2 regions of the Okibacterium fritillariae genome follow, and region 2 is predicted to be linked to the other one. Evidence: predicted binding sites of a transcription regulator. Region 2 holds the regulator's gene; the other holds the start of a gene.
The links. The regulator HrcA, encoded in region 2, represses chaperone genes, less so after heat shock. The targets are predictions, from matches to a motif close to TTNGCACTCGNNNNNNNCGAGTGCNAA.

Region 1 (11,836 bases), 1.1 Mb from region 2:
GGCTGATGAGGTCGGTGGCCGACTGGGTGGCGATGTCGGTGGTGGTGTCACCGGAGTCGCGGTTGATGATCTCGACGTTACCGCCGAGGACGCCGTCCTTCGACGCGTTGATGTCGTCGGCGGCGAGCTGCACACCGGCGATCTCGGGCGGGCCGAGGAAGGCGAGGCTACCGGTCGTCGGCAGGATGGTGCCGATCTTGAGTTTGGTGTCACGAGCAACGGCCGCCGCGGGTTCTGCGGGGCTGAGGTTCGGAGTCGAGGTGGCCGCGTCGGGCCCGCACGATTCGGCCGAGGCGGAAGAGGTCGTCTCCTCGCCGGACCCACCGCTCGTACATCCGGTCAGCACGAGAGCTGACACGGTGAAGGCGGCGATACCCGCTGCGTAGCGCAGCGGCTTCTTGCGAATGGAACTAAGTGGCGCTGTGTTGCTCATGGTGCTCCTTATGACGTCGCTGATGTAAGGGCACGACAACTGCGAAGGTGCCGTTAGGTCACGTTAAAGGCGGGAAGGTCCCGCCACGTTCCGGTCATGTTACGCGCGTGTAACGCTCTGGGGGAAGGTTTATTTGCGCTGGCGTTTTGTGGCCACTATCGCGTCGACGCTGAGAATGACCAGCGCGACCCACACGAGACCGAATCCGACCCAGCGCTCGAGGGGCATGGCCTCGTGCAGAATCGCCACGCCGACGGCGAACTGGATGATGGGCGCCACGTACTGGATGAACCCCATCCACACGAGCGGCAGCCGCCGGGCGGCCGAGGCGAAGAACAGCAGCGGAACGGCCGTGATCACACCGGATGCAATGAGCAGCAGCGTGTGCCAGATGCTCACGTTTCCGAACGTGATGCCCGTCGTGAGCCCCACGATGACGAGTTGCACGATGGCGACGGGCGCGAGCCACACGGTCTCGAGCGCGAGGCCGGACACGGCATCCACCGACCCGCCGACGCGTTTCTTGATCAGGCCGTAGAAGCCGAAGGAGAACGCGAGCACGAGCGAGATCCAGGGCAGCCGGCCGTAGCCGACGGTGAGCACGACGACGGCGAGGATGCTGATGCCCACGGCCAGCCACTGCGACACGCGCAGGCGTTCCTTGAGCAGGAGCACGCCGAGGAAGATCGTGACGATGGGGTTGATGAAGTAGCCGAGCGCCGCCTCGACCACGTGGCCCGTGAGCGTGGCGATGACGTAGGTCTGCCAGTTGGCATAGATGAAGAGGCCCGCGAGCCCCATGGTGAAGAGGATGCGCGGCTGCTTGACGACGGCCACGAAGGGTTTCCACGCGCGCGTGACGGCGATGAGGATGGCGCAGAAGACGAGCGAGAACAGGATGCGGAGGGCGACGACCTCCCACGGGCCGGCGGGCACGAGCGTGAGGAAGTAGAGGGGCAGCACGCCCCAGAGGCCGTAGGCGGAGACGGCGTAGATGAGGCCGGCGCGGCGGTGCGCGGCATCGGTGAGCGCAGGTGCGGGCGCGGCGGCGGGTGCGGCCGGGCCGTCGGATGCGTCGGGCGCGGCATTCGAGGCGGCGCCGGGCGCGGTGGCGGGGGTATTCGCGAGGTTCAGGTCGAGGTCGACCTCTGACGGGTCCGAGGGGTTTTGCACTCTCTCGATGTTAGACCTGCGCCCGGGCCTGGTCGCGCGGAAGAACGGTCACGCATCCTCGCGTTCCTGCCAGCGCAAGCAGTGCCTGGATGGAACGGCATCTCCCCCGTGGACGCGACAACGCCCCGGTGCCGAAGCATCCGGGGCGTTGCGGTGGTTCTGGTGCGCTGCGTAGCTGCCGCGCGGGGGGTCGTCGTTATCGGACGATGACCGCGAGCACGTCGCGAGCCGAGAGCACGAGGTAGTCATTGCCGTCGAACTTCACTTCGGTTCCGCCGTACTTGGAGTAGATGACGCGGTCGCCGGTGGCGACGTCGAGAGGAACGCGGTTGCCGTTGTCGTCGATGCGGCCGGGGCCGACGGCGACGACTTCGCCCTCCTGGGGCTTTTCTTTGGCGGTGTCGGGGATGACGAGACCGGAAGCAGTGGTCTGCTCGGCTTCGACCTGCTTGATGACGATGCGATCCTCGAGCGGCTTGATGGAGACCGACACGGTTGACCTCTTTCTGAACAACGTACGAAATGGACTGGTGGCCCGATGGACGCGAGGCCCGGCGGGCGTTAGCACCCTCACTGCGAGAGTGCTAATGCCAGTGTAGGCAACCGGCTGGCACTCGTGCAACGTGAGTGCCAATTATTGCGGCGATCCGTGCGCGGACGGCTGGCCTCGGCCCGGGAAGGTTGACGGTAGGTTGACGTGGTGGAGAAAACCGAGCTCGTCGAACTTCTGACCCCCGCAGGCCTCACGCTACTCGACTCGATCGATGTCGATGCGCTGGCGTCCGATCCGGTGTCGACCGTCGCCCGGTTGCGCGAGGCGGGTCATACGCCCGCGCTCGTGCAGGCCGTGCTCACGCAGGCGCGTCTGCGGCGCAAGGCCGTCACGAAGTTCGGTGATTTCGCGAGCCGCATGTTGTTCACCGAGGCGGGCCTCGAGCAGGCCACGCGGTTGCGGGTCGCGGCGGTGCACGCGGGGCGGTTCCAGGCGGCCGGCATCCGTTCGGTCGCCGACCTGGGCTGCGGAAACGGCGGCGATGCGATGGCTCTGGCCGCCCTCGATCTCGATGTCACGGCGGTCGATTCCGACGAGGTCACGGCGGTCGTGGCGAGTTACAACCTGGCGCCGTTCCCTTCGGCGCGGGCCGAGCACGGCGATGCGGCGGCTTTTGATGTGGATGCGGTGGACGCCGTGTTCTTCGATCCGGCCCGGCGCACGGCGGGGCACCAGAACACGTCGCGGTTGACCAAGCCGTCGGACTATTCGCCGTCGCTCGATCTCGTGTTCGACGTGGCGTCGCGCCTGCCGACGGGTGTGAAGCTCGGGCCCGGGTTTGATCGTGAACTGATTCCGGCCGAGGCCGAGGCGCAGTGGGTGAGCGTCGACGGCCAGGTGGTGGAGATGGGTTTGTGGTTCGGCTCGCTGGCGCGGGCGGGTGTGCGTCGCGCGGCCCTGGTGTTGTCGGCGGCGGGCAGCGACGAGTTGGTGTCGGATGCCGACAGCGCCGACGTGGACGTGCGCGAGCTGGGTGAGTTCGTCTACGAGCCGGATGGCGCGGTCATCCGGGCGCGTCTGATCGGTCAGCTGGCGACGCAGGTGGGTGCCGGCATGGTGAGCGACGGGATCGCTTATCTGACGGGCGACGAAGCCGTGCAGACGCCTTTCGCGTCGGTGTTCCGGGTGCTCGAGCGGTGGCCGCTCGACGAGAAGCGCATCAAGCGCGAGCTGAAGGAGCGTGGCGTGGGCACCGTCGAGATCAAGAAGCGCGGTGTGGATGTCGATCCCGCCGCGTTCCGCAAGCGCCTGGCCCCGAAGGGCCGCGGCTCGGCGACCCTGATCTTGACCCGGGTCGCCGGCCGCCACACGGCGCTTCTCGTGGAGCGCGTTACTTCAGATAGTCGATGATCGTCAGGATGCTGTAGGCCAACCAGGCGAGCGACAGCAGCGTTCCCACGCCTCCCGTCACGACCGCGGCGAGCGCCATGCCCGACGCGTGGGGTTCTTTGCGGCGGGCGCGCAGGCCCAGTACGAGCGCGACGATGGCCACGGGCAGTGTCCACCCGAAGATGATGCCGCCGATCACGCCGATGACGCCCAGCACGACGCCGGTCGTGGCGAGCGGATGCCGGGGCTTCGACGGTTTCACCGGGATCGCGCTGGCCGCCGCGATGCCCTGGTCATACCCGGGGTATGCCCCGTAGCCGACCGGAGCCTGAGTCTGCGCGCCGTATCCCGCCTGGCCGCCCGCGCCGCCCTGACCGCCGGCTTGAGGCTGGCCATACTGTTGCGGCTGACCATAGTGTTGCGGCTGACCATACTGCTGCGGCTGACTCGGGTAGTGCGTCTGGCCGGAGCCCTGCGGCTGGCCCGGGTACTGCGTCTGACTCGGGTAGTGCGTCTGGCCGGAGCTCTGCGGCTGTTGCGTGGCCTGCTGAGCCGACGGTTGAGAAGCGGGCGAGGACTGGCCGTACTGCTGAGACTGCCCATACTGCTGCGGCTGACCGAACGCCTGCGGCTGACCGTACTGCTGAGCCTGCTGCCCGTATGCCGGCGCCTGTCCCGATGCCTGGCCCGATGCTTGGCCCTGTTGCGCGGCCGACGGGGGCTGAGCATTCTGCGACGGCTGCTGACCGAACGTCTGCGGCTGCCCGTACTGCTGAGCTTGGCCGAACTGCTGCGGCTGCCCATACTGCTGCGGCTGACCCGAGGGCTGAGACTGCCCGTACTGCTGCGGCTGACCGTTGCCCTGCGGCTGGCCGGGCTGCTGCGGCTGACCGGGCTGCTGCGCCTGGCCGTAGCCCTGCGGCTGCGGAGGCTGACCGGCAGACTGCGGCTGCCCATATGACTGCGTCTGCCCATATGATTGCGGCTGCCCATACGGCTGCTGCGGCGCCCCGCCCTGCTGCCATGTCGGCACGGGCTGCCCAGGAGCCTGCCCGTTCGCGCCGGCAGCCTGCCCGTTCGCGCCGGGAGCCTGCCACGACTGCGGAGGCGTGGGCGGCACGGACGGCTCGCCCTGGGGACGTTGTTCGTCGGTCATGAGGTCTCCTTCGCCGGGCGTCTGCCGCCGGGTCTAGCGTATTGAGTTCCCGACTCAGACTCCACCGACGGAGCCGCCTGTGGATAACTCCGCACCGAACTTCCGCGCAGGGCCCACGCAGACCCCTCGCAGACCCTCAGCGCACCTGGATCTCGGTCACGGGCAGCGACGAGTCGGCCGGGAAGTCGAGCGTCGACGGCGCGTGCCCGTTCATGATCAGCTGCGCCCCGAGTTCGGCGATCATCGCCCCGTTGTCGGTGCACAGCGACAGCGGCGGAATGCGCAACTGCACCCCGGCGGCCTGAGCACGCTCCGCGGCCAGCTCGCGCACGCGCGCGTTCGCGACGACGCCTCCGCCCAGCAGCAAACGGGGGACGTCGTAGTCGTGGCACGCCGCAATGGCCTTGGTCAGCAGAACATCCGCCACGGCCTCGCGGAAACTCGCCGCGACATCTGCCACCGGCACCTCGTCGCCGTCGTCGCGTTTCTTCTCGACCCAGCGCGCAACGGCCGTCTTCAGCCCCGAGAACGAGAAGTCGTAGCGGTGCTTCTCGAGGTCCTTCGGCAACGTCAAACCACGGGGAAAACGAATCGCCTTCGGGTCTCCGGATGCCGCCACCCGGTCGATCTGCGGTCCGCCCGGGTAGGGCAGCCCCAAGACGCGGGCCACCTTGTCGAAGGCCTCGCCGGCCGCGTCGTCGATGGTCTCGCCCAGCAGCTCGACGTCGCTCACGAGGTCGCGCACGAGCAGCAGCGACGTGTGCCCGCCCGACACGAGCAGCGCCACGGTCGGGTATTCGAAAGCATCCCCCGCGGGGTCGAGGATGTCGGCGCCGACGTGTCCGACGAGGTGGTTCACGGCGTAGAGCGGTTTGTCCAGCGACACGGCGAGCGCCTTGGCGGCGCCGATGCCCACCATGAGCGCACCCGAGAGCCCGGGGCCCGACGTGACGGCAATCGCATCGAGGTCGTGCAGGCTGATGCCCGCCTCGGCGACGGCCTCGTGGATGGCGGGAACGATGGCCTCGAGGTGGGCGCGCGCGGCGACCTCGGGCACGACGCCGCCATACCGGGCATGCTCGTCCATCGACGACGCGATGGTGTTGCTCAGCAGCTCGCGCCCGCGCACGATGCCGATGCCGGTTTCGTCGCACGACGTCTCGATGCCCAGGACGAGCGGGTTGTCGGTGTTCACGCGGGGGCCTCCGTGGCGGTGATCTCGTGGCCGACCGCCAGGCCGGGTTGCGGCTCGGGGACGGTGAGTTTCATGACGACGGCGGCGACGTCATCCGGTTGGTAATAGTGCGGACGCACCGCGATGGGCACGAAACCGAGGCTGTCATAGAGCCCCTGCGCGACCGGGTTGTCTTCGCGCACCTCGAGGAAAACTTCTGAGACGCGCCGACGTCGGGCTTCGCCGAGCAGGGCGCCCATGAGCACGCGACCGAGGCCCCGTCTGCGCGCGTGTTCGGCCACGGCGATGGTCTGCACGTCGCCGTCGCGCGATCCGGCCGGGGCGAGAAAACCCGCATAGCCGTCGATGGCGTCGGGGGTTTCGGGATGGAAGGCGACCACGTAATAGGTGTGCGGCGAAGCGACATCCGCTCGCATCATCTCGTCGCTCCACGCGTCGGTCTCGAACACGCTCGTCTCGATGGCCATGATGGCGGCAACGTCGTCGAGCGTGGCGCGGCGCAGCTGCCAGGTCACGCCGTCACCCGCTTGGGGCCCGCCGACAGCGTCACGTCGGGCGAGCGCAGGTAGAGCGGTTCGTCGGCGGGGAAGGGCAGCCCGGCGGCATAGCGTCGCTCGGCCACCATGCCGAGGGCGCTGGCCGACACGGATGTCGCATCCACCCGGTTCGCGGCCTCGGGCAGGTCGTCGGGCTTCGCCAGGGCGGGTCCCTGCACGCGCGTGTCGGCGTCGCTGTAGGTGGAGTAGTAGCGCTCGCGGCGGCGGGCATCGGTGACGACGAGCAGTTCGCCCGTTCCCCCGGCTTCGTACCAGTCGGCGGCGATGGCGTCGTGGCTGACCATGGGCACGAGCGGTTTGCCGGCGCCGAGCGCGAACACCCGGGCCGCGGCGATGCCGATGCGCAGGCCCGTGAAGGGGCCGGGGCCCATGCCCGCGACGACACCCGAGAGTTCGTCGACCGTGACGCCCGCCTCCGCCAGCACATCGCGGATGAGCGCGCCCACGACCTCGGCGTGGCGCATGGTGTCGGCCTCGCCGCGTTCGGCGATCACGCCGCGTTCGAGGTCGACGACGGCGACGCTCGTTCCGATGGAGGAATCCAGGACCAATAGCACTCCCCCAGCCTACCTTCGGGGCGCGGGCCGCATTCGGCTCAGGCCTGCGGCGAGGACCGCATTCGGCTCAGGCCTCCGGGGCCGCCCGCCGTTCGATGCGCACGCGGCGCACGTCGGTGGGTCGCTCGAGGCGCACCTCGTACCAGGCGTCGGCCACCCCATCCAGCATGCCGTTGCCCCACTCGACCACCACGACCGAGCGCTCGAAGTCGATGTCGAGGTCGTCGAGTTCGAGCGCGCTGCCCAGGCGGTAGGCGTCGACGTGCACGAGCGGCGGTCCGCCCACCAGCGAGGGGTGCGTGCGCGCGAGCACGAACGTGGGGCTGGTGACAGGGCCACGGATGCCGAGGCCCTCGCCGATGCCACGGCTCAGCGTGGTCTTCCCCGCCCCGAGCGGCCCGTCGAGCACGACCAGGTCGCCCGCCCGCAGCAGCCCCGCGAAACGGATGCCGAGCTCGTGCATGTCCTCGGCCGTCGGCACCTCGGCGTCGAACGGCAGCTCGAGCACGTCGGACGTCACCGCCGCGCCAGCCTCCGCCCGGGAATCGGTGCCGGCACCGTCGCCCGCGCCGCTTGTCGCCTGGGGCCCGTTCACGAGCGGTACTCCTTCCGCACCCGCGGCCCGATCCGCGTCACGATCTCGTAGTTGATGGTGTCGGCGGCATCGGCCCAGTCATCCGCGGTCGGCTCGCCGTCGTTCCCCGCGCCGAACAGCACCACCTCGTCGCCCACCGCGACCTCGTCGGAGCCCACGTCGACGACGAACTGGTCCATCGCCACGCGCCCCGACACGGTGTAACGGCGGCCGTTGATCGACACGGGCCCGCGGTTCGAGGCGTGCCGCGGGATGCCGTCGGCATACCCCAGCGGCACGAGTGCGAGTCGTGTGGGCGCTTCGGTGCGGTACGTGTAGTTGTAGGAGACGCCGGCTCCGGCATCCACGGTTCTGACCGCCGCCACGCGCGCCGTCAGCCGCATCACGGGCACGAGGCCGAGGTCCGCCGACGTGCGGTCGTCGAAGGGACTCAGGCCATAGAGCCCGACGCCCAGCCGCACCATGTCGTAGCGCGACTCGGGCAGGTCGATCGCGGCCGCCGTCGCCGCCGCATGCAGCAGAACGGGTCGAAGCCCGGCCTGAGCGGCCAAGCGGATGCCGCGCTCGAAGCAGGCCAGGGCCGCGCGATCGTCCTCGGGCGAGGTGTTCGACAGGTGCGTGAACAGCCCGTGTACGCGCAGCAGCCCGTCCGATTCGAGCGCCTGAGCCCGCGCGAACAACGCATCCCATTCGATCTCGGAGGCGCCGTTGCGGCTCAGACCCGTCTCGAGCTTCAGCTGCACGACGGCCGGTCGCTCGCGGGATGCCGCGGCCGCCACGCGCTCCAGCTGCGACGCCGATGACACACCGATCTCGATGCCCGCATCCAACGCGTCGTCGAAGGCCACGTCGGGCCCGTGCAACCAGCACAGAATCGGCGCCTCGATGCCCGCCGCCCGCAGCGCCAGCGCCTCGTCGAGGTCGGCCGTGCCCAGGTAGTCGGCGCCCGCCGCGACCGCCGCGCGCGCCACCTCGATCGCGCCGTGGCCGTAGGCGTCTGCCTTCACGACCGTGAGCACCTTGACGTCGCCGACGATCTCGCGCACGCGGCGCAGGTTGGCGGCCACCGCGTCGAGGTCGATGGTGGCGCTTCGGAAGTCGGTCATGCTGCTATTTTGCCTCAGCTTCGGGGGCCCGATCGGCGGGTGCGTTGCGCTCGGCGACGACGAATGCCATCGCGGCGCCACCGTCGTGGCTCATCGACAGATGCACGACGTCGATGCCGCGCGCAGCGACCCGCTCGGCCGTGCCACCCGAGAAACGGAACATCGGGTCACCCTCGGCGTTGTTCGACACCTCGATCTCGAGCCAGCGGATGCCGTCCGACGAACCGAGCGCCTTGATCAGGGCTTCCTTCGCGGCGAACCGCCCGGCCAGCGACCGCAGCGGTTTCTCGCGCTCGGCCGTCGTGAACAGGCGCTCCTTCAGCCGCGGCGTGCGCGACACCGAGCGCTCGAAACGCGCGAGGTCAACGAGGTCGACGCCGATACCGACGATCACCGTGCACCTCCTGGAGCGGGCACCCCGAGCACAGCCGACGGCCGCAGACCGACCGTGCCAAGCGAACGACCGACAACCGGCATGCTGTGGTCGTTACTCGACGGTGACGGACTTGGCCAGGTTGCGCGGCTGGTCGACGTCGAGACCCTTGGCCGTCGACAGTTCCATCGCGAAGATCTGCATCGGGATGACGGCGAGCAGCGGTTCGAACAGCGGCGCGGCGAGCGGAATCCGCAGCACCTCGTCGGCGAAGGGCAGCACCGCGGCGTCGCCCTCTTCGGCAATCGCGATGATACGCGCGCCGCGAGCCCGGATCTCCTGAATGTTCGAGACGACCTTGGCGTGCAGCATGGCCGAACCGCGCGGGCTCGGCACGATGACGAACACGGGCTGGCCGGGCTCGATCAGGGCGATCGGTCCGTGCTTCAGCTCTCCCGCCGCGAAGCCCTCGGCGTGGATGTAGGCCAGCTCCTTGAGCTTGAGCGCGCCCTCGAGTGCGATCGGGTAGCCCACGTGACGGCCGAGGAACAGCACGGCGCGGCTGTCGGACATCCAGTGCGCGAGCTCGCCGATGACCTTCTTCTCGTCGAGCACGAAGCGGATCTTCTCGGGGATCGAGCGCAGCTCCTCGACCTGCTCGGCGAGGAACTCCGGCGTCTGCGTGCCGCGGATGCGTGCGAGGTGCAGCGCGAAGAGGTAGAGGGCCGTGATCTGCGCGACGAAGGCCTTGGTCGATGCGACGGCGACCTCGGGGCCCGCGTGCGTGTAGACGACGGCATCCGATTCGCGCGGGATCGTGGCGCCCTGCGTGTTGCACACGGACAGCGTCTTGGCGCCCGACTCGCGCGCGAACTTGACGGCCATGAGCGTGTCCATGGTCTCACCGGACTGGCTGATCGAGACCACCAGGGTGCGCGGCGTGATGACGGGTTCGCGGTAGCGGAACTCGTGGCTGAGCTCGACGTCGACGGGGATGCCGGCCCACTTCTCGAGCGCGTACTTGCCCACCATGCCGGCGTAGGCGGCCGTGCCGCAGGCGATCACGACGATGCGGTCGATGTCGCTGAAGAGCTGGTCGAGGTCGGCGAGTTCGGGGATGACGATCTGCCCGTCCTCGATGCGACCGCGCAGGGTGTTGGCCACCGCGTCGGGCTCTTCGTCGATCTCCTTGGCCATGAAGCTCGGCCATCCGCCCTTCTCGGCGGCCGCGGCATCCCACTGCACCTCGAAGGCTTCGACCTCGACGGGGGCGCCGTCGAAGTCCGTGACGGTGACCGACTCGGGTGTGATGGTGACGATCTGGTCCTGGCCGATGGCGAGGGCCCGGCGCGTGAAGGCGACGAAGGCCGCGACATCCGAACCGAGGAAGTTTTCGCCGTCGCCCAGGCCGATGACGAGGGGCGAGTTGCGGCGGGCACCGACGACCACGCCGGGCGAGTCTTGGTGCACGGCGAGGAGCGTGAAGGCGCCCTCGAGGCGCGAGACGACCGAGCGGAACGCCTCTTCGAGGTTGCCGACGCGGCGGTATTCGCGGCCGATCATGACGGCGGCGACCTCGGTGTCGGTCTCGCTCTCGAACGTGAAGCCCTCGGCCAGCAGCTCGGTCTTCAGCGTGTTGAAGTTCTCGATGATGCCGTTGTGGATGAGGGCCAGGCGGCCGTCGTCACCCAGGTGCGGGTGCGCGTTGCCGTCGGTGGGGCCGCCGTGTGTGGCCCAGCGCGTGTGCCCGATGCCGGTGTGCCCGGCGGGCAGCGGGTCGGCCTGGATGTCGTCGACCAAGACCTTGAGCTTGCCGGCACGTTTGCGCGTGTGCATGGCCCCGTCGTCGTCGATCACAGCCACGCCCGCGGAGTCGTATCCGCGGTATTCGAGGCGGCCGAGACCGGTGAGCAAGACATCAAGTGAGTCGCCGTTTCCGACGTATCCAACGATTCCACACATGTTCGACAGCCTACCCGGAATAGACTGTGTCCCTATGTCAGGAGCCCCTCGAGCCGACCCGTCGGCCACGCCCCACTCCCCCGCGACGGGCCAGGTCACGACCGCCTCCGAGTCGACGCCCTTCGTCGAGATCCTGCGCTCCGACTGGGCGCGACTGGCCCCCACCACGTCGTCTCCCCTGACGGATGCCGAGATCGTGCAATTGCGCGGCATCGGCGACCGGCTCGACATGGGCGAGGTCGCCGAGGTGTACCTGCCGCTCAGCCGCCTGCTCAGCCTCTACGTGGCCAACGCGAAGAAGCTCCACGACGACACCACCGCTTTCTTGGGCGGCAGCACCGCCCGCACGCCCTTCGTCATCGGCGTGGCGGGTTCGGTCGCCGTCGGCAAGTCGACCGTCGCCCGGCTCCTGCGCGAACTCATGGCCCGCTGGCCCGACACCCCGCGCGTCGAACTCGTCACCACCGACGGGTTCCTCTACCCCAACGCCGAGCTCGAGCGCCGCGGCATCATGGCCCGCAAGGGTTTCCCCGAGTCCTACGACCGGCGGGCCCTGCTGCGCTTCATCACCGAGGTGAAAAGCGGCCGCTCCGAGGTGCGCACACCCGTCTATTCGCATATGAAGTACGACATCGTCGAAGATGCGCACGTCGTGGTGCGCCGACCGGATGTCCTCATCGTCGAGGGTCTCAACGTGCTGCAGCCGGCGCCCAACGGTCGCAGCCTCGCGGTGAGCGACCTCTTCGACTTCAGCATCTACGTCGACGCCCGCACCTCGGATATCGCGCAGTGGTACGAGGATCGCTTCATGCAGTTGCAGCAGGGCGCCTTCGCCAACCCCAACTCC
Region 2 (11,836 bases):
GTGTGATGGGCGGACGCCTCTCAAGAGGCGCTGCCGCGGCGGGGCTGCCGATCACGAGGTGCTCCCCGACGCTCGGCCCGGTTGGCGAACTCGGCCGCCTGCTCGCGCTCGAAACGCTGCGCCTGCTTCGTCTGATCATATTCGCTGTAGGCATCGACGATGCGGCCGACGAGCGTGTGCCGCACGACGTCGTCGCTCGTGAGCTCGGCGAAGTGGATGTCGTCGATCTCGCGCAGCACGCGCGTGACGAGTCGCAGGCCCGACGAACCGGTGGGCAGGTCGACCTGCGTGACGTCACCCGTGATGACCATCTTCGACCCGAAGCCGAGACGCGTCAGGAACATCTTCATCTGCTCGGGCGTGGTGTTCTGGGCTTCGTCGAGCACGATGAACGAATCATTGAGCGTGCGACCGCGCATGTAGGCCAGGGGCGCGACCTCGATCGTGCCGGCGGCCAGGAGCTTGGGAACGAGTTCGGGGTCCATCATCTCGTTGACCGCGTCGTAGAGCGGTCGGAGGTAGGGATCGATCTTGTCGGTCAGCGTGCCGGGCAGGAAGCCGAGGCGCTCACCGGCCTCGACCGCGGGGCGCGTGAGGATGATGCGCGTCACTTCTTTGCGCTGCAACGCCTGTACGGCCTTGGCCATGGCGAGGTAGGTCTTACCCGTTCCGGCCGGGCCGATGCCGAATGTGATGGTGTTCTCGTCGATGGCCTCGACATAGTCGCGCTGGCCGGATGTCTTCGGACGGATCGTCTTGCCGCGTGACGACAGGATGGCCTGGCTCATCACGCCCGAGGGGCTCTGGCCCTCGTCGAGCATCTTCGCGGACGTTCGCACACCCTCGGGATCGAGGTCGAGGCCGTTCTTCACGAGGGCGATGAGCTCGTCGACGAGCGCGGCCGCCTGATTCACCTCGGCGCGTTCACCGCTCAGCGTGACTTCGTTGCCACGGACGTGCACGGTGACACCGGGGAACTGCTTCTCGATCGTGGAGAGCAGGCGATCCTGTGGGCCGAGCAGGCGCACCATCGCGACGCCGTCGATCGTGAGATGGCGGTCGACGTGGGCTGCGGCAGCGTCGCCGGCCCCCGGGGCCGACACGAGCGATGGATCGACCGACGTGCCGGACGTGCCGGACGTGTTCGGCGCGGCCTGGGCCTCGGCCGAACGGGACGTATCGTCAGAATGTGGCAAGTGAGCCCTCCGAAAGGTCTCCCGCGAGGACGTGGGCGTGCACGTGGAAGACGGTTTGACCGGCGCTTTCGCCGGTGTTGAAGATGAGTCGATAGTCGCCGCCCGCTCGCTCGGCGGCAATGCGTGAGCCGACCGCGACGACTTCGGCCAGGAGGTCGGGCTCGGCCGCCGCCAGCTCGGTGACGTTGCGATATGCCTCGGTTTTGGGAACCACGAGGACGTGCACGGGCGCTTTAGGCGCGATGTCTTCGAACGCGATCACACGATCGGTTTCGGCCACGATCGTGGCCGGGATCTCGCGTGAAACGATGCGGGCGAAGATGGAGCGTTCGGAATCGGACATGGGTCCATTCTAAAGAAACACCGCCGCGCCGAGGCGGTTATCCACAGATCGGTTCGCTCTCAGCGTGGTGCGGCCGCAGGCCGAAGCGACGCCGACCGTCACCAGCGGCCGAGCCGCACATTCAAGACGGCGAGGGCGGCGGGACCGGCCGTCGACGTGCGCAGAACGGTCGACCCGAGACGCACGATGCGAGCACCCGCCGACGCCATCCGGTCGAGTTCCGCCGGCGATACCCCGCCTTCGGGGCCCACGACGATGACGATCTCGCCCTCGGACGGCAGCTCGGTCTCGGCGAGAGTCGTCTCGCCGCGGGGGTCGAGCACGAGCACGAGGGCCCGCGAGGCGCGTTCCGCCAGCTGGGCCGTCGACTGCAGCGCCTCGACCTCGGGCAGCCACGGGCGGATCGACTGCTTGGTCGCCTCGCGCGCGATGGTCTGCCAGCGCTGTCGCCCCTTCTCGGCCTTCTGCGCGTCCCAGCGGGAGATGCTGCGTTCGGCCGACCATGGGACGATCGCGTCGACACCCAGTTCGGTCGCGGCCTGGACGGCTCGCTCGTCGCGGTCGCCCTTGGCCAGGGCCTGCACGAGCACGAGTGCGGGGCTCGCGGCATCCGATCGCTCGGAGTGCTCGACGCGGATGACAACGCTCGACGCACTCGACGACTCGACCGTGCCCGTGGCCAGCAGACCCGCGCCGTTGCCGACGCTGACCGACTCGCTCACGCGGACGCGGTTCACGGTCGCCGCGTGTTTGGCCTCGGCCCCCGTCAATTCGACGGTGTCGCCGACGGGTGCCTCGGTCAGGTCCTCCCGCAGGAACAGGCTGCTCATGTCGCTGCCCGCTAGGCGTTCATGAAGCGGTCGCGCAGCTTCTGGAACAGCCCCTGCTGGAACTGTCCGAGCTTCGGGCCCGACTGCTTGCGGTGCGATGCGAACGACTTGATGAGCTCGCGCTCTTTGTGGTCGAGCTTGGTGGGCGTGACCACGTGGATGCCGACGCGCAGGTCGCCACGCCCCGTGCCGCGCAGCTTGGTGATGCCGCGACCCTTGATGGTGAGCACCTCCGACGACTGCACGCCCGGACGCACCTCGAGGGGCACGTCGCCGTCGAGCGCGGGCACGGTCGTCTCGGTGCCCAGGATGGCGTCGGTCATGGGCACTTCGAGCGTGCACAGCAGGTCGTCGCCGTCGCGGCTGAAGATGTCGTGGTGACGCACCTTCATCTCGAGGTAGAGGTCTCCGTTGGGGCCTCCGGCCTGGCCGATCTCGCCAGAGCCGGGCATCTGCAGGCGCAGGCCCGTGTCGACGCCGGCGGGGATGTCGACGGGAACCGTGCGGCGCGCGCGGACGCGTCCCTGGCCTTGGCAGGTGGCGCAGGGCGCGGGGATGACGGTGCCGTAACCGCGGCAGGTGCCGCAGGGCGCCGACGTGACGACGTTGCCGAGCAGCGACCGCACCTGGCGCTGGATCTGGCCGGAGCCGTGGCAGATGTCGCAGGTGACGGGAGAGGTGCCGGGCTGGCAGCACGAGCCCTGGCAGGTCTCGCAGAGCACGGCTGTGTCGACCTCGAGGTCGCGATGCGTGCCGAAGATGACCTCGCCGAGGTCGAGCTCCACGCGCAGCAGGGCGTCCTGGCCGCGCTCCTGGCGCGACTTCGGGCCGCGCTGTTGGCCGCCACCGCCGAAGAACGTGTCGAAGATGTCGCCGAATCCGCCGAAGCCGCCCGCGCCACCGAAACCTGAGCCGCCCTGGTCGCCGAGGTCGTAGCGCTCGCGCTGCTGCGGGTCGCTCAGCACTTCGTAGGCGTGCGTGACATCTTTGAACCGCTCGGAGGCCTCGGCCGCCGGGTTCACATCGGGGTGCAGCTCACGGGCGAGCCGGCGGTATGCCTTCTTGATCTCGTCGGGGGAAGCGTCGCGCGACACGCCTAGTACGTCGTAGTGGTCAGCCACCGAAGGCCTTTCGTCGATCCCGGTCGGAGGATGACTCCGGGCCGGGAAATGTTCAGAGGGTAATGAGGTCGAGACATGGTGCAGAAGGTGTGGAGCGGAAAGATGAGGGGTCAGCCGTCGCCGAGTTGCCGGGACAGATAACGGGCCACCGCGCGAACGGCGGCGATGTTGTTGGAGTAGTCCATTCTCGTCGGTCCGAGAACGCCGAGGCGCGAGAGTTCGCCCGCAGAGGAACGGTAGTTGCTCGTGACGATAGAAGTCTGTGACAGACCGAACGACGCATTCTCCTGGCCGATGCGCGCGATGACACTCGATGACGCCAAGCCGGAAGGGTCGGCCTGCAGCTCGCCGAAGAGGCGCAACAGGATGACCTGCTGCTCGAGCGCCTCGAGCACGGGATAGATGCTCCCCGAAAAGTCTTCCTCGGTGCGGGCCAGGTTGGCGGCTCCCGCCATGACGAGCCGGTCCTGGCGATAGGCCGAGAGCTGGTCGATGAGGGCGGCGACGATGGATGCGATGAGTGGGGCCTCGTCGGGTCGGGCATCGTTGGCGAGGCGCTCGAGTGCTGCACCGGCATCCGCCACACCGATGCCCACGGCTGCCTGGTTGAAGCGGTGTTTGAGCGACTCGACATCGGTCTCGAGTGTGACCAGCGGGGACTCGACGACCCGCTGCTCGACCCGACCGTTGTCGGTGATGAGCACGACGAGCAGGCGGTGGTCCGCGAGGAAGACGAGCTCGATGTGTCGCACCTGGGCCCGGGCGAACGACGGGTATTGCACGATGGCGACCTGGTTGGTGAGCTGAGCGAGCAGACGCACGGTGCGCGACAACACGTCATCGAGCCCGACCGATTGCCCGAGGAACGCCTCGATGGCCTCACGCTGGGCGGCCGAGAGCGGGCGACGATCGGCGAGCTGGTCGACGAAGAGGCGGTAGCCCTTGTCGGTCGGCACCCGGCCAGAAGAGGTGTGCGGCGCGACGATCAATTCTTCGTCTTCGAGCTGCGCCATATCGTTGCGGATGGTGGCCGCCGAGACGCCGAACGAGTGGCGCTCGACGATGGCTTTGGAGCCCACCGGCTCGCGGCTGGCGACATAATCTTGCACGATGGCACGGAGGACTTCGAGACCGCGATCGGATGGCATCGGCTACTCCCCTCGGTGTCGGCAGTGTCGCTCGGCCGCATCAGGCGGCCGGTCGGTTGGCACTCGTTTACTCGGAGTGCCAATTCTACCTCCGTAACCTCGGCTCGGCCAATTGCCGCACGGCACCGCGAGGCGCTACTTTGAGGGCATGACTGATGCACACGGGCAAGACCCGGCCGAGAAGAAACCCGACGACGCGTCGAACGGCGCGCCGGTGCCACCGATCGACGGCAGCGCAGCGGGCCACCAGCCGGCGCAGCCCGAGGCCGCCTCACCGTATGGCCAGCCGCAGCAGCCCTCGCAGCCGCAGGCGCCCGAGCAGCCCCACGCACCCGAGCAGCCGCAGGCACCGGGTTCGCCCTACGGCCAGCAGCCCGGACAGCCGCCCTTCGGCGCACCCGCTGGGCAGTCGCAGCCCGGCCAGTTCGGTCAGCCCCCGCAGGGCGCTCCTCACAGCCAGCAGCCTCCGCAGCAGCCGTTCGGTGCGCCGAACGGTCAGCCTCAGGGACAGCCGGGGCACTACGGCCAGCCCCAGGGTCAGCCCGGTCAGAACGGTCAGTACGGCCAGTACGGCCAGCCTCAGGGACAGCCGGGACAGTACGGTCAGCCTCAGGGCCAGCCCGGGCAGTACGGCCAGCAGGGCCAGCCGCCTTACGGCCAGCAGCCCGGTCAGCCCTACGGCCAGCCCGGCCAGCATGGTGGCCCCGGCGGCCCCGTTCCTCCGCAGTTCGGCGGACAGCCCGGGTATGGCCCCCAGCCCCTCTCCCCCGCGGACGACAAGCTATGGGCCAGCCTCTCGCACTTCCTCGGCGTGCTGTGGCTACTGCCGTCGCTCATCATCTTCCTGGTCTTCAAAGACCGCGGCCCCCGCGTGCGCGAAGAGTCCAAGGAAGCGCTGAACTGGCAGATCACGTTCCTGATCGGCTACATCGCCCTGTCGATCGTGATCGGCATCATCCAGGCCATCCTCTACTCGACGGGTGCCTACGGCATTGCGGGCATCTTCGGCCTGCTGCAGGGCGCGCTCTACGTCGTCAACCTGGTCTTCTCGATCATCGGCGGCGTGCGCGTGACTCAGGGCGGCAGCTACCGTTACCCGTTCTCGCTGCGTCTCATCAAGTAGCGCGACACTCGCATCACGACAGAAGGGCCGTCCCACTCGGGGCGGCCCTTCTGTCGTGGGCGCACACTCGGTCATGGGCGCACACTCGGTCGTATGCGCGCACTCGCTCGTCGTCGCGCACTCGGGCGCCACACGGCGCTCGCGCGGGAGCCAAGCTTCGCTCAGTAGTCGGTCAAACGCCTGACGACCGCATCGGCCATGAGGCGGCCGGGACGCGTGAGCACGAGGTGTCCGCGCAGGGCGGCCGCGGCATCCACGAAACCGTCGGCGATGAGCCCGGCAACGGCCACACGGCCCTCGGGCGCGAGCGAGCGGATGTCGAGCCCGTCGGCGATGCGCACGCCCAACATGATGCGTTCCATCTCTTGCACGTCGCTGTCGAGGGTCTCGCGCCCGGCGGCAGGTGAGGCACCCTCGGCCATGCGCCCCGCATAGGCGGCAGGATGCTTCACGTTCCACCAGCGCACGCCACCCACGTGCGAGTGCGCCCCGGGCCCGATGCCCCACCAATCGGCACCCGTCCAGTAGGAGAGGTTGTGGCGCGAGCGGGTGTCGTGGCCCGTGGACCAGTTGCTCACCTCATACCAGCCGTAGCCGGCATCCTGGAAGCGCTTGTCGGCGAGATCGTACATATCGGCCTGCAGGTCTTCGTCGGGCTCGGCGACCTGGCCCGACCGGATCTGGCGTGCCAGTTTGGTGCCCGGCTCGACGATGAGCGAGTAGGCCGAGATGTGGTCGGGTCGGGTAGCGAGGGCCTGGTCGATCGATCGTTCCCAATCGGCGAGCGTCTCGCCGGGGGTGCCATAGATGAGGTCGACCGACACCTGCAGGCCCACCTCGCGGGCCCAGGCCACGACGAGGGGAACGCGCTCGGGGTCGTGCGTGCGCTCGAGGGTGGCGAGCACGTGGGGCACGGCCGATTGCATGCCGAAGGACACGCGCGTGAAGCCCGCCTCCTTCAGGGTGGCCAAGTAGTCGCGGTCGACCGAATCGGGGTTGGCCTCGGTGGTGACCTCGGCGCCGGGCGCAAAGCCGTGCTCGTCGCGCACGGCGGCGAGCATCATGGCCAGGTCAACCGCCGGCAGGAGGGTCGGGGTTCCGCCGCCGAAGAAAACCGTCGAGACGGGTCGAGGGGCGACGCCCGATTCGCGCAACACGTGAGCCGACAAGCGCACCTCGTCGGCTGCCTGGCCCGCGTAGTCGGTGCGTTTCGCCCCGCGCAGCTCGTCGGACGTGTAGGTGTTGAAGTCGCAATAGCCGCAGCGCACACGGCAGAACGGCACGTGCAGGTACATACCGAAGGGCCGGTCGCCCGAGCCGGCCGCGGCCGAGACCGGCAGCAGTCCGTCGGCGGGAGCCGGGTCGCCGAGAGGCAACGCTCCGGCCACTAGGAACCCTGGGCGGACGCGGGCGGCGCCGAGGGGAACGCCGGCGAAAGTGCGCGCAGGTAGGCCTGCGTCAGGCGCTTGCGGCGGCGGCGGTCGAGCACGGGCAGCAGGCGGTAGGTCAGCGTGAGCGGGCGCGTGAAGGCGCGCACCGTGAACCAGACCGAGTCGTCGTCGCGGTGCTCGAGCTGGAACGACTCCTCACCCGAGATGGGGTGCGCGTCGACGGTTCCGTAGGCGAAAGCGACGCGCGTCGGCTCCTCGACCACATAGACGACACGGATGCGGGCGTCGACGTGTGCGCCGTCGACACTGCCGCGCAGATGCGCCGTCGTGCCCGCGGCGATGTAGGGCGAACCATCCGACCCGAAACGTTTCTCGCTGGCCGCGTGGATGGGCTCGAGCGCCGAACCGTCTTCGGCGAAACGGATGCCGCCGTACTGCGCACCCTCGTCGACGTGGATGTCGCTGACCGTGATGCCCGAGGCGTGCTGCACGCCCCACGTGAGTAGCTGAGCCGCGGCCGTGTGGAAACGCTGCTCGCCGCTGCCGAGCCGGATGGACGACTCGCTCGGCACGAAACCTTCGGGCGGGTACTGCATCAGATCGGGAGCTTGAGTGGCGCCGACGGCCGCGTAATTCACGGGCAGGTCGACGAAGTTGCTGCGACGCACGCTACTTCTTCTCCTTGCCTTCGGTGTCACCCGACAGGGCGGCGATGAACGCCTCCTGCGGAACCTCCACCTTGCCCACCATCTTCATGCGCTTCTTGCCCTCTTTCTGCTTCTCGAGCAGCTTGCGCTTGCGGGTGATGTCACCGCCGTAGCACTTGGCGAGGACATCCTTGCGCATGGCACGGATGGACTCGCGGGCGATGATGCGGGCACCGATGGCGGCCTGGATGGGCACCTCGAACTGCTGGCGCGGGATGAGCTTCTTGAGACGCTCGGTCATGAGCACGCCATAGGCGTAGGCCTTCTCACGGTGCACGATGGCGCTGAACGCGTCGACCTGCTCACCCTGCAACAGGATGTCGACCTTCACCAGGTCGGCCTCTTGCTCGCCCATGGGCTCGTAGTCGAGCGAGGCATAGCCCTGCGTACGGCTCTTCAGGTGGTCGAAGAAGTCGAACACGATCTCGCCGAGCGGCATGCTGTAACGCAGCTCGACGCGGTCTTCGCCGAGGTACTCCATGCCGAGCAGGGTGCCACGGCGCGACTGGCAGAGTTCCATGATCGTGCCGACGTAGTCCTTGGGCGCCAGAATGGCGGCGCGCACGACGGGCTCGGACACGGCCTGGATCTTGCCGGTCGGGAACTCGGACGGGTTCGTGACCGTGACGGTCTTCTTGTCTTCGGTGCGCACCTCATAGATGACGGAGGGCGCCGTGGTGATGAGGTCGAGGCCGAATTCGCGCTCGAGGCGCTCGGTGATGATCTCGAGGTGCAGCAGGCCGAGGAACCCGCAGCGGAAACCGAAGCCCAGGGCCACGGATGTCTCGGGCTCGTAGTTGAGCGAGGCATCCGACAGCTTGAGCTTGTCGAGCGCTTCGCGCAGGTCGGGGTAGTCGCCGCCGTCGATCGGGTAGAGACCGGAGAAGACCATGGGCTTTGGGTCGGTGTAGCCCGGAAGCGCATCGGTTGCGGGGCTCTTGAGCGTGGTGACCGTGTCGCCCACCTTGGAGAGACGCACGTCTTTTACGCCCGTGATCAGGTAGCCGACCTCGCCGACGCCCAGGCCCTTGGACGGGATGGGCTCGGGGCTCGAGACGCCGATCTCGAGCAGCTCGTGCGTGGAGCGCGTGGACATCATCTGGATGCGCTCGCGCGGCGACAGGCTGCCGTCGATCATGCGCACGTAGGTGACGACGCCACGGTAGCTGTCGTAGACCGAGTCGAAGATCATGGCGCGCGTGGGCGCGTTGGCGTCGCCCTTCGGGGCCGGGATGCGCTCGACGACGCGGTCGAGCAGGTCTTCGACGCCCATGCCGGTCTTGCCCGAGACGCGCAGCACGTCGGCCGGGTCTCCGCCGATGAGGCTCGCCAGCTCGGCGGCATACTTGTCGGGGTCGGCGGCCGGCAGGTCGATCTTGTTGAGCACCGGGATGATCTCGAGGTCGTTCTCGAGGGCCAGGTAGAGGTTGGCGAGGGTCTGCGCCTCGATGCCCTGTGCGGCGTCGACCAAGAGGATGGCGCCCTCACACGCCGCCAGCGACCGCGAGACCTCGTAGCTGAAGTCGACGTGACCGGGGGTGTCGATCATGTTCAACGCGAACGTGTCGGCGCCCTGCGACCAGGGCATGCGCACGGCCTGGCTCTTGATCGTGATGCCGCGCTCGCGCTCGATGTCCATGCGGTCGAGGTATTGGGCGCGCATGTCGCGGTCGGACACGACGCCCGTCATCTGCAGCATGCGGTCGGCCAGGGTGGACTTGCCGTGGTCGATGTGGGCGATGATGCAGAAGTTCCGGATGAAAGCCGGATCAGTGGCAGAGGGCTCCTGCGCGCGGAGGGCTTTGGGACTCACGACATCCTCACGGGAAGTAGAACAGATGGACGAACCCCCATTGTCCCACGAGTGGGCGTGGGATGCCGTCGCCCGGTGACGTGGGCGGCGTCGACGGTCAGTCGGTGCCGACGATGTCGAGCACGGCGGCGTCGAGATCGGGCTGTTCGAACACGTAGCCGGCCTCGGTCAAACGCTCGGGCAACACCCACCGGCTCTTCAACAGCAGCTCGGATTCGGTGCGGATGGCCGAGGCGCCGAGCTCGGTCATCCAGCGGAAGAGCGGCAGCCCGAGCGGCATTTTGACGGCGCGGCGGATGATGCGCATGAGCGTGCGGTTATCGACGGGATGCGGCGACACCACGTTGACGGGCCCGTCGAGCTCGTCGTGCTCGATGAGGAAACGGATGCTGCGCTCGACGTCGCGCACGTGCACCCACGAGAACATCTGGCGGCCGTGCGTGGCGCGGCGCTCGTGGTAGACCCCGGAGGCGCGGCGGCCGGGCGTGCCGAACCAGCGACCGTCGTACTGCGGCCCACCGAAACCCGCGCGGGCGAGCGCGATGAGCGGGACGAGCGCCGAGCCGTGCCCCAGGACGATGGCCATGCGCAGCGCGACGCGACGGGTGCCCGGCAGATCGCCCTCGAAGAAGGCACCCTCCCAGGCGCGGGCGACGTCGACCGAGAAGCCCTCGCCCAATTCGCCCGTCGACTCGGTCTGCGGGTGGTCGAAGGCGTGGCGGTAGATGGTGGCGGTGCTGGCGTTCAGCCAGACGCGCGGCGGCTTCTCGGCACGCTCGATGGCGGCGTGCAGCTGGCGCGTGGTGTTCAGGCGCGAGTGCAGGATCTCGGCGCGGCGGGCGGCGCCGTAGCGCGCGTTGACCGAGCGGCCGGCGAGGTTGAGCACGACATCCGCGCCGTCGACGAGGGAGGCGATGGCGGCGGCATCGCCCCAGGTGGCGTCGGCATCCGTTCGCCCGATGGTCGTCACCTGGAAGCCGTCGGTGCGGAACGAATCGACCAGGTAGCGGCCGATGAAACCGGATGCCCCGGCGACCACGATGCGAAGAGGAGTTGCCATGGTGCGAGCCTAGCTGGCGGGGGCGGGGAGCTTCTCGAGGCCCTGGAGGAGACGGTCGCGCCCGGTGGCGACGCAGATGCGGATCCAGCCCTCGCCCGAGCGGCCGAAGGCGCTGCCGGGCGCGACGGCCACGCGCTCCTGCAGGAGGAATCGCTCGGCCCAGGCAGCGACGTCGCCGCGGGTGGCGTGCGAGACATCCGCCCAGAGGTAGAAGGCGCCGCGCGGTTCGAGGTAGCGGATCCCGCGCCGGTCGAGCAGGTCGGTGGCGGCTCGGAGGTTGTCGCGATAGTGCCGCTTGGCATCGTCGACGGCGTCCTGGGGGCCCGTGATGGCGGCGATCGCGGCGCGCTGGGCCGGGGTCGACACACAGCTGATCATGGCCTCCTGCAGCGTGCGCATGACGGCGGCGAGCCCGGGAGGTGTGACGAGATAGCCGACCCGGATGCCCGTGAGCGCGTAGGTCTTCGACAGCGAGAAGACGCTCAGCACGCGGTCGTCGGTGTCGCGGCTCGCGAGGGAGATGTGAGGCTCGTCGTAGACGAAACGTTCATAGACCTCGTCGCTGATCACCCAGAGCCCGTGCCGCTGCGCCAGGGCCAGGATGTCGTCGACGACGTCCGCGGGCAACACCGTGCCGAGCGGGTTGGAGGGCGAGTTGACGATGATCGCCTTCGTCTCGGGCGTGATGAGCGTCTCGAGGGCGGCGAGGTCGGGCTGGAAGTCGCGTTCGGCGCTGAGGGGGTAGGCCACCGGAACGGCGCCCAGCATGCGCGCATTCATGGAGAAGGTCGTGTAGCCGGGGTCGGGCACGAGGATCTCGTCGCCCGGATCGAGGATCAGGCCCATCGCTTGGAACAGCGCCTGCGTCGCGCCGATGGTCACCCAGACCTGCTCGCGCTCGACGTGCACGTCGTTGTCCCGCGCCAGTTTGGCGACGATCGCGTCGCGGAGTTCGGGCAGACCGCCATTGGCCGTGTAGTTGGTCTCGTCCCTCCCCCACGCCTGTTGAGCAGCCTCGATGATGTGCGGCGCGACGGGCACATCGGGCTCACCGACGGCCAGCAGGTTGACGTCGTCGAGCGTGAGCGCGATTTCGAACAGGCC

Region 1: a site for HrcA is predicted at 2,214-2,240, ahead of groES (co-chaperone GroES). Genes of this name have one in related genera too.

What each region holds. Positions count from the first base shown of each region.
Region 1 covers NZ_CP199917.1:2,579,873-2,591,708, forward strand. The annotation lists gene ACUWEX_RS11805 (ABC transporter substrate-binding protein) at 1-433, opposite strand, end outside; gene rarD (EamA family transporter RarD) at 563-1,429, opposite strand; gene groES (co-chaperone GroES) at 1,803-2,099, opposite strand; gene ACUWEX_RS11820 (class I SAM-dependent methyltransferase) at 2,307-3,509, shown strand; gene ACUWEX_RS11825 (hypothetical protein) at 3,490-4,644, opposite strand; gene tsaD (tRNA (adenosine(37)-N6)-threonylcarbamoyltransferase complex transferase subunit TsaD) at 4,781-5,839, opposite strand; gene rimI (ribosomal protein S18-alanine N-acetyltransferase) at 5,836-6,354, opposite strand; gene tsaB (tRNA (adenosine(37)-N6)-threonylcarbamoyltransferase complex dimerization subunit type 1 TsaB) at 6,351-6,953, opposite strand; gene tsaE (tRNA (adenosine(37)-N6)-threonylcarbamoyltransferase complex ATPase subunit type 1 TsaE) at 7,021-7,416, opposite strand; gene alr (alanine racemase) at 7,545-8,654, opposite strand; gene ACUWEX_RS11855 (holo-ACP synthase) at 8,659-9,048, opposite strand; gene glmS (glutamine--fructose-6-phosphate transaminase (isomerizing)) at 9,142-10,989, opposite strand; gene coaA (type I pantothenate kinase) at 11,024-11,836, shown strand, end outside.
Region 2 covers NZ_CP199917.1:1,505,947-1,517,782, reverse strand. The annotation lists gene ACUWEX_RS07105 (PhoH family protein) at 21-1,031, opposite strand; gene ACUWEX_RS07100 (histidine triad nucleotide-binding protein) at 1,183-1,539, opposite strand; gene ACUWEX_RS07095 (16S rRNA (uracil(1498)-N(3))-methyltransferase) at 1,638-2,369, opposite strand; gene dnaJ (molecular chaperone DnaJ) at 2,381-3,490, opposite strand; gene hrcA (heat-inducible transcriptional repressor HrcA) at 3,601-4,638, opposite strand; gene ACUWEX_RS07080 (DUF4870 domain-containing protein) at 4,787-5,761, shown strand; gene hemW (radical SAM family heme chaperone HemW) at 5,923-7,149, opposite strand; gene ACUWEX_RS07070 (DUF1990 family protein) at 7,149-7,820, opposite strand; gene lepA (translation elongation factor 4) at 7,822-9,672, opposite strand; gene ACUWEX_RS07060 (epimerase) at 9,770-10,732, opposite strand; gene ACUWEX_RS07055 (pyridoxal phosphate-dependent aminotransferase) at 10,742-11,836, opposite strand, start outside.